Regions from separate parts of the Shewanella sp. SM73 genome, predicted to be linked through region 1. Evidence: riboswitches for the same ligand, from Rfam matches in the RefSeq annotation. Region 1 holds a riboswitch; the other holds the start of a gene.
The links. A riboswitch is a leader RNA that binds a small molecule or an ion and turns the genes downstream of it on or off. The one in region 1 is predicted to bind lysine.
Positions count from the first base shown of each region.

Region 1 (7,883 bases):
CATTTCTGCGCCATCATTGGCCTCAGTTACCACATACCCTTCTGCCTCGAAAATACTTCTCAGCGTGTTACGGGTAACGGCTTCATCTTCAACGATCAGAATGTGCGGATTTTGCATATTATTTACCTAAATTTTAATCAGTTTATACTAACCAATAAGAGCAACTTACTTCGGGCTCTTATATTCATAAAAGCGTTGATACTTCCTTGAACTGCTTTGTGCTCAAAAGGAAAATCTTTACGGTGACATCTATATCTGGATGTAGATTAAGTGCACGTTTAAGTGTAATACGAGAAAACGTAATCAGTACCAACTTCGATAAGCAATAGTTAGAATAAGTTCCTTAACTATTGTTTTTTTAAATGTTTAAAAGACAAATCAAATGTAGAACAGATTTTAAACAGATGCCCGGTCAGTTCACGTTACTTTAAGCGATATATGTAACAAACTGTATTGAACGATAAGCATCTTGCTCAATCTGTTTCAACTCACCAGTACGTACATTGTACTCGTTTTAGTCATTTGTTAACAAATGAAATGTTAACAAATTTTAGGTGAGCAGGGGTTTTTACCATGATATTTACTTTAGCTATTGATTAGTATAACTAATGTATTTCTTATTCCTGTGAGCCAGTTCACGCCTCTTTGGATTTTACAATCACTCTGCTACACTAGCTTGGGTTCATTTTTCGACTAGACTACCAATGGACAATACGACTCAAAATTTGTGGCAATGTTACCAAGCGCCGTTGTTTTTGCTGACTCAAGCATTATCCTGTGATTTTTCCTTTGCTGTTATTACCGCTCATAATCCCGCTTCAAAGCTTCTCTCTCCTAGCCAAAACCGTTTACTCGATCGCCAACTTCTCCGTGAAATTGAATTACTCGGTAGCCCTTATCGTGCTTTAGTGGGCGCAGCACCGAATTTATCCCACATGGAAAAAAGTTGGGCCGTGTTTATCGATAGAACGATGGCATTGCAATTGGGTAAGAAATTTAATCAATATGCGATTTATGTTGTCGAACAAGGGGATGTGAGCTTAGTGCCTTGCACCTTGGATGGACATGATGAAGTGTGTTTAGGCAAATTTAGAGATTATGTGCAGCTGGTATACGAGCTACCCGATTTGAACACTTAGTTGTTTTCAAAAGATTTTATTTAAATTGTTCATTTGTTATGAAATTAGCATTGACTTCATTAGGGGTTTATTGCTACTTTTTTCGTCCCTTTCCTAGGAAAGGAACAGAAGAGGAGCGTTAACTAGGTAGTCGGTCAGAGGAGCACAAACTCCAGCGATGACTGATGAGGGAGATTAGCGCCGAGGCATAGATATGGTTGCTGCATGTTTATGTCGGTCGCTCAGGCTGAATCCTGACGATTGTCACCTGTAATTGGTGGAGAGCTTCTGGTGACGATTGCTGTTTCCCTTCTTTTGGGGTGCGTTATCATTGAGCACCAGGCTCTTCGAACGAAGTTAGTTCGGAGTGTGATCATGTTAGTTAATCAATATTTTATTCAATCTGCGTTTATTTCTTGCCCTACGTGTTTCACGGAGGTGCGCTAATGTCCTTCGTTGTCGCAAAATTTGGTGGCACCTCAGTCGCCGACTATAACGCTATGAATCGCTGTGCCGACATAGTGTTAGCTAATCCTGATTGCCGTTTAGTCGTGGTCAGCGCTTCGAGCGGCGTGACTAATTTGCTAGTGGAATTGACCCAAGAATCGATCAACGACGATGGACGATTACAGCGATTAAAACAAATTGCCCAAATTCAATATGCGATTTTAGATAAGCTCGGTCGTCCTAACGATGTGGCCGCCGCATTAGATAAATTATTGAGTCGCATGTCGGTATTGAGTGAAGCGCTCGCATCACAACGCAGCAAAGCGACTATGGATGAGTTGTTGTCCCTCGGTGAGCAATGTTCTTCGGCGTTGTTTTCGGCGGTGATCCGCGAGAAAGGTGTTAACTCCAGTGCCTTCGATGTGCGCCGAGTGTTACGTACTGACAGCCACTTTGGCCGCGCGGAACCTCAGGTTGAGCAGATTGCGACTTTAGCTCGTGATTATCTACAGCCACTGTTAGCGGAACAAGTGATTGTCACGCAAGGCTTTATCGGTGCCGATGAAGCGGGACAAACAACAACGTTAGGTCGTGGTGGTAGTGACTATTCTGCTGCACTGTTAGCTGAAGCGTTACGCGCCTCAGCAGTCGAGATTTGGACCGATGTTGCGGGGATTTATACAACCGATCCGCGTCTTGCGCCCAATGCCTTTCCGATTGCCGAGATCAGTTTCAATGAGGCTGCCGAGATGGCGACCTTTGGTGCCAAGGTATTGCACCCAGCGACTATTCTTCCTGCCGTTCGTCAGCAAATTCAAGTGTTTGTGGGTTCAAGTAAAGAGCCTGAAAAGGGCGGGACTTGGATCCGTCATCAAGTGGAAGATGCGCCCGTATTCCGCGCTGTGGCTTTGCGCCGCGATCAAACCCTGTTAAATCTTCACAGCTTGCAAATGCTGCATGCGCAGGGCTTTTTAGCGGAAACCTTTGCGACATTAGCGCGACATAAGATCAGTGTGGATTTGATTACCACATCAGAAGTGAATGTGTCTCTAACCCTCGATAAAACTGGTTCAGATTCGAGTGGTCAAGGTCTGTTGAGTGAGGCATTGCTGCAAGAATTATCACAGCATTGTCGTGTGCGCGTCGAAGATGGACTGGCCTTGGTGGCGATTATCGGTAATCGCATCGCGACGACGCCTGGTATTTGTCGTCGTGTGTTTGAAGTGTTAGAACCACACAATGTTCGGATGATTTGCCAAGGCGCCAGCCCACATAACCTGTGTGTGTTAGTGGCCGAAGCGGAAGCGGCGCAAGTGGTTAAATCGCTGCATCAAAATCTGTTCGAAGGCGTTTAGTATGTTGCCGACAACATCGTCTCTGCAAATCGGGGAGCTTGCCGCAGGGCAAGCGCTCACCTTGCCTATCTACCATTTCAAACCGAGTGACGATAAGGCGAATGGCCCCAAAGTGTATATTCAGGCCAATGTCCACGGTGCTGAAGTTCAAGGTAATGCGGTGATTTATCAGTTGATGAAGCAGCTTGAACACTGTGACATCCGCGGCGAAATCACTTTAGTGCCATTGGCCAATCCACTCGGGATCAACCAAAAAAGTGGTGAGTTTACCCTTGGCCGATTTGATCCTATTACGGGCGCGAACTGGAATCGTGAGTATTTGAATCATGCAATCGATTTGCCGACTTGGTATGGGGAACATGCCAAGCTGAGTGATAGCGAGCTGATCCAAGCCTATCGCAGTACTTTGGTTGAAGCTTGTCAGCAAAAATTGCGTTATGAATGGGGCATCACCACGGGTCATAGACTTGCGGTTAACCTGCAGATTATGACCCATGGCGCGGATATAGTGCTCGATCTGCACACAGGTCCTAAGTCTTGTAAGCACTTGTATTGTCCTGAATATGACTTAGCTGCTGCGCAGTTTTTGTCGATCCCTTATACGCTCATTATCCCCAATGCCTTTGGTGGCGCCATGGATGAGGCGGCGTTTTGTCCTTGGTGGCAATTGAGTGATTTTGCAAAATCTCAAGGGCGCGATTTAGGGGTTACAGTGTCAGCGTTAACCTTGGAATTGGCGAGCCAAGAGCGCGTCTGTCTTGAGGATGCACGGGTTGATGCACAAGGGATTTTGGCATATTTAAGCCACCGAGGCGTAATAGCTGAAACCGTTGCGCCCGCTAAAATGCAGCGCTTTGGTTGTTACCTTAAGGACTATAAAAAGTATCACGCGCCAAGTGCTGGATTAGTGGAATACCTCGCGCCTGTGGGTGAACCTCTGGCAGCGGGACAGCCCTTAGTGAATTTACTGCGTATGGATTTATACGGTACAGCGGATGAGCTAAAGACGGTCAGTTTACCGCAGGACTGCGTGCCGATTTTGCACTTTGCTTCGGCGTCTGTGCACCAAGGAACAGAGCTTTATAAAGTCATGACTCATGTGTTTGAGTTGCCAACGACATAATCGCCCGCTTAGAGCATAAGCATTAGCTCATAACATTCAGCTTATAAGAATGAACGAAAACAACGCCAATCCTAATTGATTGGCTTTGTTGTGTTAAGGTGGCTATAACCACTTAAATCGATAAAACAGCGCCATTTGCAGGGCGACGAGTGAGATTAATATGCCGCAGAAGGTGGCGAAGGCCCAAGTGTTGTCCGCGCCCGGTATCCCGCCAATATTGACCCCAAGTAAGCCTGTTAAAAAGCCCAACGGTAAGAAGATTGCTGACACTAAGGATAAGAAATATAAGCGTTTGTTGAGTTGCTCCGATTGCTGACTGAGTAATTCTTCTTGAGTTACATTAGCCCTATCGCGCAGGGCATCGAGATCTTCAATGGTGCGGATAAGTTTATCGTTTGTTTCCCTCAGCTTGAGTCGCTCAGTATCTTTAAATAGGCTGAATTGCTCGGAAATCATTTTCGAGAATGCTTCGCGCTGTGGGGCTAAATAGCGGCGAATGGCTACAGTTTGACGGCGCAGTTCGGCGATATCGGTACGTAAATCTTTAACATTGCCTGAGACGACGAGTTCTTCTAAATCAGAGAGCTGTTCTTCCAATTTATCAATAAACTCGACTTTACGATTGGTCAGTCGCTCGCAGATTGCGACGATAAAGTCCCCTGTAGTTGTAGGCCCATTTCCCTCAAGGATCAGCTCGGCGACATCTTTGACCGACTGTAACTCGCGATCGCAGGTGGAAATGATCCGCTGTTTATCGGCATAAATACGCACGGCCACCATGTCTTCGGGAGCTGAATTGGGGTTGAGGTTAACGCCGCGTAATGCGAGTAATATACCTTCACCTGTAATCACAGCGCGGGGGCGAGTGTCTTGGGCGAGTAGGGCATCACTTTCGACCTTAGGCAGACCGCTATTGAGTATCCAGTGGCGTGCCTTTTTATTGCGATAGCGAAGGTGTAACCAGAGTAGGCCATCCTGAGGATCCCATTTTTCGATCTGTTCTAGGCTCAAGGTGGAACCCGCTTGGGCGCCGCTGAGCACTAAACTGTAGATAAACCCTTCGTGCATATCGCATTCCATTTAACTTTCAAAATCATCCAAACAAACTAACTGATTTTGTCATGAAAATGAAGTCAGTACTTATGCTTAACGACATGAGAAAAACGTAAATTGACATAAATTTGATGTGCTGAGGGATGCAAGCAACTTAGCCAAGGATAGGTTAAAATTAGCATTAGTAGGCTTAGATCAAAGAGACAATAAAATGGAATACGAATTTCGGCGTAACAGTTTAACTGGCACTTTTTTGGCTAGCTTTAGCATGGATCATGAAGTGCTTGGGCAATGGTTTACGGAAGAATTAGGGACTGAGTTAGCTAAAATTCAGCAAGTGTTGGGTGTGATAAAAGAAATTCAAGCCGATAAACGAGGTTCATGGCGTCTTGTTGGTAATGATTTTACCTTAGAGTTAGAGCGTGAACAGGCCCGAGTCTTTGCCAATGCCTTAGGCTTTGAGCAAGAATATGAATTGGAAGAGGCTATGTCACTCTATGATGCTGAGTCAGAAGCTTATTGTGGCCTAGAGGATTTTGAGCTGGCGCTATTGAGTTGGCAGCAATTTATTGAGAAAGGTTTGTAATCATTTATTTAATCTCTATTTGATAAAAACATAAAGGCAATCATGGGATTGCCTTTATTGTTTTCGCGATACCAAGCTCATTTTCGTATCTTTAATTATTAAGGTAGCGCACCGCCATTTCGGTTCTCGATTTAGCATTGGCTTTACGCAGTAGGTTTTTCACGTGCACTTTAACTGTGCCTTCACTAATGTGTAAATGCTCTGAAATCATGCGATTACTTAAGCCTTCCGCCAGTTGCTGTAGAATTTGCAGCTCCCTTGGGGTTAGGCTCGAAATCCATTCTTGTTCATCGGTCGCATCTTTAAGTTCGTAAAGGTATTCTTCGACTTCATCGCTGATCACCCTGTGGCCAAGCATGGCATTTTTGAGTTTTTCGAGCAGCAAATCTGGCTCAGTATCTTTGAGCAAATAGCCGTCGGCTCCAGCACGAAGTAAACGGATAACATCCTGTTTTGCATCGGAAACGGTGAGAATTACTATGCGTGAGGTAACACCCTCTTGGCGCATGGCGTTGAGGGTATCTAGGCCTGTCATGCCTTTCATATTCAGATCGAGTAATATGATGTCGGGTTCATCGGTGACCACTGCGGTTAATGCGTCTAAACCACTACCGGCTTCGCCAAATAGGCTGAAGTCAGGATCTGAAGCGATGAGCTGGCAGATGCCTTTGCGCAAGAGGGGATGGTCATCGACCACCAGTACGGAATAAGGTTTACCCATTTGAAGGCTCCTGTTGAGATGGGAAAATAAGCGTCACTCTAGTGCCACTTGACCCTTTGCTGTGGTGCACAAGGTTTAATGGGCTGTTAGGTTTGAGTGCGTCGTCTTGTGCATTGCATCCTTGCTCAGTCGTGGTTGTCATAGCAGGTTTAAATTTCTTTAAATCATTGTCGCTGAACACGACTTTACCTGAAAGCTTACTGGCTCGTTCATGCATTATACCTATGCCAAAATGTTGATCTCGTTCTTTTAAATGTCCAATACCTATGCCGTTATCACAAACATCAATATTGACCATACCCTCGTCATCCTTATAGCAATGGATGTTAATGAGGCTGGCCTCAGCGTGTTTGATGGCGTTTAACGTCGCTTCTCGCGTGATCTGCAGTATGTGGATGTGTTGCTTTGCCTCTAGCCATTGTGGCGCAAGTTTATAGTCTAAGGTTATCTTTATATTCGTCTTTGTCCTGAGTTGCTCAAGCATAGCCTCTAAAGCACTTTTTAGATCGGGTTCTTTAATTGTGAGCCTAAAGGTGGATAGTAACTCCCTGAGCTGCACGTAGGCAGTGCTTACACCTTCGTTGATTTCGGTTAGCTGCGCCTCAACGATTGGACTGCGGCAACTGCAATCTAAGTTTTTGCGTAATAAGCTAATTTGGATTTTTAGGAAAGATAGCACTTGACCTAAAGAGTCGTGCAGCTCTCGGGCAATTACGCCACGTTCCTCCATTAGCGCCAGTTGCTGTCTTTGCTCTGTGGCATTGTGGATCACGATTGAGCGGGTCAACATAATAGCGAAATTGTTAAACAAGGCGATATTGGGTGTTTGAGCGGCAATTAACTCTAAATAGCCTAAATTAGCCTGCTCAAATTGCAGTGGAAAACGGGTGCTCTCTTGAGTCATATCTGGCCAGCCGCCATCGGCCTCAATCACTTCAAGCTCTTGCTCGGGATACTGGATAATGAGTCTTAGGTAGTCGAGTGATTCATAGCCTTTTAACTGATTCAGTGCCGCCTTGAGCGCCTTATAATCGAGTTTATTCGCGTTTAATGTCAGTAGGTTATCATATAAGAATGCCAGCTCGTTGTTGGCCCTTGTCAGCGCTAAGGTTTTTTCTGCTACCTGCGATTCTAGGTTGCCATAAAGCGTCGCGAGTTCCTTAGCCGTTTTTTGTAGGGCATGGGTCAGCGCTGTGAGTTCAATATATTCGGTCTCGGGCATTTCAATTTCAAAATTACCTTTAGAAATGGTATTCGCCGACTCCATCAGTTTTTGCAGTGGGATCACCACTTTCTTCTTTGTAAAACGCACGGCCACAAAAGCGATAATGAGCATGACGCCTAAGCCTAATATTTGGCTGGCGGCAAGGAGCCTGAGTTTAAAGGCGGCGTAGTGCTCCATCTCAAGCACCAGTAAATCTATGGTATCAACAAAGTCCTTCAGTGAGGCGACATAATCGCGGGAGTTTTCTTGTTCTAT
Region 1 is NZ_JAKKRY010000002.1:249,517-257,399, reverse strand. Features, by position in the region: gene arcA (two-component system response regulator ArcA) at 1-117, opposite strand, end outside; gene L5M51_RS04340 (DUF3293 domain-containing protein) at 705-1,139, shown strand; lysine riboswitch at 1,240-1,414, shown strand; gene lysC (lysine-sensitive aspartokinase 3) at 1,565-2,920, shown strand; gene L5M51_RS04330 (succinylglutamate desuccinylase/aspartoacylase family protein) at 2,922-4,043, shown strand; gene L5M51_RS04325 (zinc transporter ZntB) at 4,146-5,111, opposite strand; gene L5M51_RS04320 (YacL family protein) at 5,308-5,682, shown strand; gene L5M51_RS04315 (response regulator) at 5,774-6,403, opposite strand; gene narQ (nitrate/nitrite two-component system sensor histidine kinase NarQ) at 6,396-7,883, opposite strand, start outside.

Region 2 (7,883 bases), on a different contig from region 1:
CGTGGGACTGGGAGTTTTACGCAGAAAAAGTTCGCCAAGAAAAATACGCCCTCGATGCCAATAGCATTCGCCCATACTTCGAGTTTAACCGTGTGCTCGAAGACGGCGTATTCTACACACTCAAAGAACTCTATGGCGTCACCTTAAAACCACGCCCAGATTTACCGGTTTACCATCCCGATGTGAAAGCCTACGAAATGTTTGATGCCGATGGCTCAAGCATGGCCATTTTCTACGCCGACTATTTTGCCCGTGAAGGTAAACGTGGTGGCGCTTGGATGAGTTCGTTCGTCGGTCAATCCTTCCTCGAAGGCACTAAACCTGTGGTCGTCAACGTGATGAACATAAAGAAAGCGCCCGAAGGTCAACCCACCTTCGTCAGCTATAACGAAGTCACCACTATGTTCCATGAAATGGGTCACGGCACCCACGGCATGTTCTCTAAAGTGACTTATCCAAGTCTGGCGGGTACCTCGGTTTCACGCGACTTTGTCGAATTTCCATCGACGTTTGAAGAAGATTGGGCAGCCCATCCAAAAGTGTTAGCGAACTACGCGAAACACTACGAAACGGGCAAACCCATTCCCGATGAACTGCTGCAAAAACTACTGAAATCTGGCAGTTTCAACCAAGGCTTTGACACACTGGAATACATGGCCGCTGCATTAGTAGACATGGAATGGCATTCATTAAGCCCAGATACCCCGCTGCAAGATGTACCAACCTTTGAAGCCAATGCTTTGAAAAAGCACGGCTTAAACATTAGTGCCGTACCTCCGCGTTATAAGTCGACCTATTTTGCCCACGCCTTCCCCGGCGGTTACTCGGCAAGTTATTACGCTTATATGTGGAGTGAGATTTTAGCGGCGGATGCGTTTGCCTATGTACAAACCCAAGGCGGGCTCAATCGTGAAATCGGCATGAAGTACCGCAAAACGATCCGTGAAGTGGGTAATAGCATAGCGCCAATGGACGCCTACAAAAACTTCCGCGGACAAGAACCCACCACAGAAGGCTTACTTAAACGCCGCGGTCTAGATCAAGCACGCTAAGCTAAGAGTTGATAGCCTTAATGCGATAGGCTATAGATAAAGACAAACTCAGCCTTAACCAAAAAAATCAGCCAGCATAATGCTGGCTGATTTATTTTGACTTATTTGTCGTGAACGTTTGCAGTGAAAGGTTTCAATTAACGTCTAGCTAATTGCGCCTTTAGATTTGATTTTAAGTACGATAATACTGATCACAAATGCCACACTACAAGCCACTAAACCAGCGACAACAGACTCGGTAAATCCAAGTGCCACATAACCCACTAAGCTAATAAACGCCGCAATGAGTGCATAAGGTAGCTGAGTCACCACATGGTCGATGTGGTGGCAACTGGCGCCCGTAGACGACAAGATAGTCGTGTCGGAAATCGGCGAGCAATGATCGCCAAATACAGCACCCGCCAGCACAGAGGCAAGCATAGGCAACATCATGCCAGTGTGACTTCCCATCGCCATATCAGCAGCAATCGGCAACATGATCCCGAACGTACCCCAGCTAGTACCAGTTGAGAACGCGGTAATACCTGCTAGCACAAACATTAAGGCGGGTAAAAACGCGAACGGAATATTTCCTGTTGCTAAACTCGCCATAAACTTACCGGTTTCGAGTTGACCAATCACACCTGCGATTGTCCAAGCAAATAACAGGATGTAAATCGCCGGCAGCATAGAGCGAGCGCCCTGCACTATACCTTTGACTATCATCAATTTCTCAACGCCTTGCACTAAATTCAATATCAGCGAAACCGCTAGACCAATTAATGCACCAAAGAAAAGTGATGAACTGACATCGGTTTTCTCAAAAGCAGAAATAATATTAAATTCAATCCCTTCCGCCGCGAGTACTTGAGCGCCACTGTTAATCATAAAATAGAGGGTTGCAAATACCAACACGGTAATCGGCAGAAATAGACCTAAAATCTTACCGGTTTCGGCTTCAGGTAAATCCGCGTTAGCCCCAGGCGGTAATCCTTTAGACTCATCGTATAAATTACCACGTTGGGCATTGAGCTCATGCTCACGCATTGGCCCAACATCTAATCCCATAAAGACAACAAAAAGTAATAATAACAAGGAGAAGATTGCGTAAAAGTTCATTGGGATCATTTGAATAAAAATACTCAAATGACCCGTATCAGCAAAACCATGGGCAGTTAATATCCCGCCAATGAGTGCGATAATATAAGCGCCCCAGCTCGAAACTGGAGAAATAACGCACACAGGCGCGGCAGTAGAATCTAATAAATAAGCTAACTTAGCACGGGAAACATAATAACGATCGGTAACAGGTCGAGCGACCGAACCAACAACTAAACTATTGAAATAATCATCAATAAAAACTACGCAACCTAAAAACATGGTCAATAGTTTAGCATCACGTTTATTACGTATATGTAAACGAGCCCAATCGGCAAAAGCCCGCGCGCTGCCACTTACGGTAATTAACGCTGTAATCATTCCCAGTACAATTAAGAAACCGAGAATATATAAGTTCCACGAATTTAGACCTTTATCAGTCCAAAAAAGCCCTTTAACGCCATTAAATACAAACTCACCCGTTGCTAAAGGTGAAAATTGATTGAGCAATAAAGCACCAATTAAAATACCTAACCCCAAAGAAAGCAGTACACGGCGAGTCAAGATCGCCAACACGATAGCCACCGCAGGCGGCAACAAGGAAAGTGCCGAATCGGCATAATTCATAACAGTCATTGATTATTATCTTCGTTAAATACGAATGGAGGGCGACTGAACTGGTGGGAAAAGGCAATAGATACCCAAGGTCACCTGTCCTATCAGTAGCGCTCCATAGTAACTATTCCCAAAATCCATATCGGAAAATACTATGGCAGTGCTGCACCTATTAGGTACAACCCCAGCAGTTGATCGTGATAAATCGAACCACTTCGGCACCAAATCCTTTCGCAATCGATCAACGGAATCACCCTACTGATCACTACTAATATTTGGCGCGCCTCTACTTCTAAGAACGCCCTTGCACGGGCGTGAGGCACATAAAAACATAAGCGGCTTAGCAGATGCTACCGCAAAGCCACTTAATGTGACCTAGATCACAGATAAAATCAACTGAGACTTGTAATCAGCTCAGGAACCGCCTCAAACAGATCAGCAACGAGTCCATAATCGGCAACTTGAAAAATCGGCGCTTCAGGATCTTTGTTGATTGCAACGATGACTTTAGCGTCTTTCATGCCGGCTAAATGTTGAATCGCGCCAGAAATACCGACGGCAATATACAAGTTTGGCGCAACGATTTTACCGGTTTGACCTACTTGTAAATCGTTAGGCACAAAACCTGCGTCAACTGCGGCGCGTGATGCGCCAACTGCTGCACCGAGCTTGTCAGCAAGTTGCTCTAACATGCCGAAGTTTTCACCACTGCCCATGCCTCGGCCACCAGATACAATAATGCCAGCATTGCCTAACTCTGGACGGGCAGAAACTGTCAGCGATTGAGAAACAAACTGAGTTCTCGCTTCAAACACTTTATCAAGTGTCGTCACAGCTGCACTGTTACCTTCTGGCGCAGCGTCAAACGCACTGGCGCGCACTGTTATCACTTTAATGGCATCATGGCTTTGCACTGTCGCTAAGGCGTTACCCGCATACACAGGGCGCACAAAGGTATCGGCATTGACGACGGTAATAACTTCTGAGATTTGCGCGACATCTAATAATGCTGCAACGCGCGGAAGCGTGTCCTTACCTAAACTTGAAGCCGAGGCCAGAATGTGACCATAGTTTGGCGCTAAGTCCACCAGCAATTTGGCAAAATTTTCCGCTAAATGCGCTTCATACACGCTGGCATCAGCAACGAGTACTTGGCTAACACCTTGTAGTGCCTGCGCCGCTTGGACAACCGCGCCACATTGGTGACCCGCAACTAAGACATGTACTTCATCGCCTATGGCACGGGCGGCGGTAACAATTTTTGCCGTATCGAGTTTCAGTGCAGCATTATCATGTTCAGCTAATACTAAAATGGCCATTTAGATCACCTTCGCTTCATTTTTTAACTTTTCAACTAGCTCAGCTACCGACGCTACCATGATGCCCGCTTTACGTTCAGCTGGCGGAGTGACCTTCACAATCGTTTGGTGACTCTTTAACGTCACGCCTAAGTCTGCCACAGTAAATACTTCTAATGGCTTACGCTTGGCTTTCATTATGTTAGGTAGTGAAGCGTAACGGGGTTCGTTCAAACGTAGATCAGCGGTCACGACAGCAGGTAAAGGCAGCTTGAGAGTTTGCATGCCGCCGTCAATTTCACGGGTGACTTGTAATGTATTCGCTTCTAATTTGATTTCTGAAGCAAAGGTCGCCTGTGGCATATCCATTAACGCGGCAAACATTTGGCCAGTTTGGTTATTATCACCATCGATGGATTGCTTACCAAAAATCACCAGCTCTGCTTGTTCTTTGTCTTGTACCGCTTTGAGCAATTTGGCGATAGACACTGGCACGAGCTCTTCTTCAGTATCGATATGAATTGCACGATCTGCGCCTAATGCAAGCGCGGTACGCAGTTGTTCTTGCACGGCTTTATTACCAATACTGACAACAACCACTTCAGTAGCGCTACCCGCTTCTTTTAAACGAACCGCTTCTTCTACTGCGATTTCACAAAAAGGGTTCAACGCCATTTTTAGGTTTGCAGTGTCAACACTTGTATTGTCAGCTTTGACCCTGACCTTCACATTGGCATCAACAACGCGCTTAACGGGCACCAATACTTTCATAGGGTTTCCTTCCTACACTTTCATGTACATGGACAAAACATTGGTTAATACCAATGCAGGATAGAGCAACTTTACGTCCTGTTAACGTTAACGTCAACCAAAGTCAAACGCCTGTTTGTATTTTTTAATCCGCTGCAACGGCCACTTTTTTGGACACTTATTTGAGGGAATAAGAAAAGTTCAAAAAATAAATAATATTTAATTTCCTTAAAACGCATAATTTTATTTGATTCGAGCTATATTAGTTTCTATCATTTAGGTGTTGTTCACCATTATCCTGTATTAAAAATAGAGTGGGACGAAAATAGATATGAGCGAATTTTTAGAGATATTAACTCACGGCCGTCGTTTTAAAGCAGCAGTAAAAGAACTTAGCGTTGAAGAGTTACGTGATTTAGCCGACAAATTAGATAAAATTTTAGTAGAACGCGAGTCTATGGCTGAGGAAGAAGAACAAGCCATGGCAGCTCGTAATGCTAAGATTGAAGAAATCCGTCAACAAATGGAAGCCGTTGGTTTATCAATTGATGACTTAGGTGGCGTAGCTGTTAAAGCTGCTGCGAAGAAACGCGCTCCTCGTCCAGCTAAATACCAAATTGAAGTTGACGGTGAAATGGTTCAATGGACTGGCCAAGGCCGTATGCCTACCGTATTTAAGAACGAGATCAACAAAGGTCGTTCTATGGAAGATTTCTTAATCTAATCCAACCAAGTGTGATGGCGCTAATTGCCAACACAAGTTTGCATAAAAGCTCGCATTAGTTGCGAGCTTTTTTATATCCATCAATCGTTTCAAACTTAAACGACAGCCGTTAATTCCGCACCTCACTCCCGCTCAAATTACGTTACAATTCAGCCTTAGTATTTACATCTGCTTTCAGTTACTCTTTGTTCACCCTCACTCGATTGAATAAAATAATGCAGATAAACAATAAGATAATGATAAGCTGCAGCATAATCGCTAGCTTAGTATCACAAACAACATTTGCCCAACTCAATACTGGAACAACATCCAGTAAACTCACTGCATTTACCCATGCTGAATTAATTATTGCACCGGGAAAGCGTTTAAGCGATGCCACTTTATTAATTGAAAATAATCGAATTAAAGCCATTATTGAGCACAACGACATTCCCGCTGGCGCATTTAGAATCGATTTGAGTGGTTATACAATTTATCCCGGATTTATCGATCCTTTTACCGATTATGGGATTGAGTTCGAATATCCCAAACTTAAGCTCACTCGCCCCGTCTATGATATAAAACGTATCGGTGGTAATGCGGAAAATGGTGCAATTCATTCTGAAAAAGAATGGTTTAATTACGTTTACCCCAATAAAGAACGCGCAAAAGAGTGGATTAATAATGGTTTCACCAGTGTGCAAAGTAGCAAACTCGACGGTATCTTCCGTGGGACGGGTGTCAGCCTTTCATTAGCAGACAAAACGGCTAATGAAGTGATTTATCGCGCCCGCAGTCAACCTTTTATGGCATTCGATAAAGGTTCGTCTGAACAAGATTATCCCTCATCATTAATGGGCAGCATTGCACTTATTAGGCAAACCTTTGCCGATGCAAATTGGTATAACCAAAATAAAAACAAACCTGCCAATGGCGCAATAAACAATCAAGTCGAATTTAATATCGCCTTTGAGCGTTTAGATAATTTAGCCGATAAGCAAATTATCTTTGAAACCAAAAATCTCAACGACCAATTACGTGCAGCCCATTTACTCAAAGAACATAAACTGCCAGCCAACCTACTTGGTAATGGTCAAGAATACTCACGCATCAATGAGTTAAAGGCGCTAAACTATCCGTTAATCTTACCTTTAAACTATCCGCAGGCGCCCGATGTCGGCACAGATGACGCTGATCGTGAAGTATCACTGGCGGATTTAAGACAGTGGGAACGTGCACCAACCAACCCTGCAGCGGTAGCTAACGCGGGTATCCCCTTTGCGTTAACGCAATTTGGGATTAAGACAGATGCCTTCTGGCCGCGCCTACGCCAAGCCATTGCCCAAGGTTTAAGTGAAGAAAACGCTCTCGCAGCACTCACCACCCAAGCCGCAGAGATGACAGGCACCGCCGACTTTACCGGTAAACTCGCGCCCGGTTATATGGCTGACTTTGTTATCACTAAAGGCAATATCTTTAAAGATGGCCAGATCTACAGTGTTTGGTTGCAAGGTCAGGAGCAAAGTCTACGCTCACTTCCCCAAGCACGATTACTGGGAGATTACCAATTAAGCCTCAATAACCTCACGCTAGATTTATCGCTACATGATGAAAGTAAAAGTGATAAACCCAACATCCAAGGCAATTTAAGCAGTGGCGAACAAAGTATCTCACTCACTCAACTTAAGTTAGATGATAACGGAAGATTGAGCTTTACTGCCGATTTGAGCGCCGCAGGCATTAACGGCCTTAGCCGCTTTACGCTGTGGATGGCCGATGACGGCATTCAAGGTCGTATGGTCGATGCAAAAAGTCGCACTACAAATGTTGCCGGTGTCGCTTTAACTCAAACTGCAAAGCTCAAAAAAGCAGACCAAGCAAGCAATCATGCTCCCAAGAATGAAGCCAACACGAGTCTAGTGAGTCACCTCACCTACCCTAACGTCGCTTACGGACTGAGCGAAGCGCCTAAGGTTGAGAAGCTGCACATCAAAAATGCCACCCTGTGGACCTCGGATAAGCAAGGCATTCTCGAACATGCAGATCTCTTGATGGCCAATGGCCGCATCGAAAAAATTGGCCAGCAACTCAGTACGCCTTCTGGTTATCAAGTCCTAGATGCAACAGGTAAACATCTTACTGCGGGCATTATTGATGAACACTCGCATATCGCCATAAATGGCGGCACCAACGAAGGCACAGATGCCGTAACCTCTGAGGTGCGGATTGGTGATGTGATTAATCCCGACGATATTTCACTCTATCGCGCCTTAGCTGGCGGTGTCACCAGCGCACAAATTCTGCACGGCAGCGCCAATCCTATTGGCGGCCAATCGCAACTGATCAAAATGAAATGGGGCGAAACGGCCGAGCAACTTAAATTTGCTA
Region 2 is NZ_JAKKRY010000011.1:105,451-113,333, reverse strand. Features, by position in the region: gene L5M51_RS15535 (M3 family metallopeptidase) at 1-1,052, shown strand, start outside; gene L5M51_RS15530 (Na+/H+ antiporter NhaC family protein) at 1,197-2,765, opposite strand; lysine riboswitch at 2,845-3,041, opposite strand; gene L5M51_RS15525 (electron transfer flavoprotein subunit alpha/FixB family protein) at 3,137-4,063, opposite strand; gene L5M51_RS15520 (electron transfer flavoprotein subunit beta/FixA family protein) at 4,064-4,813, opposite strand; gene L5M51_RS15515 (H-NS family nucleoid-associated regulatory protein) at 5,124-5,516, shown strand; gene L5M51_RS15510 (amidohydrolase family protein) at 5,732-7,883, shown strand, end outside.
Region 2: it holds a riboswitch for lysine, as region 1 does, so the genes downstream of both, L5M51_RS15530 (Na+/H+ antiporter NhaC family protein) here and lysC (lysine-sensitive aspartokinase 3) in region 1, are expected to answer to the same signal.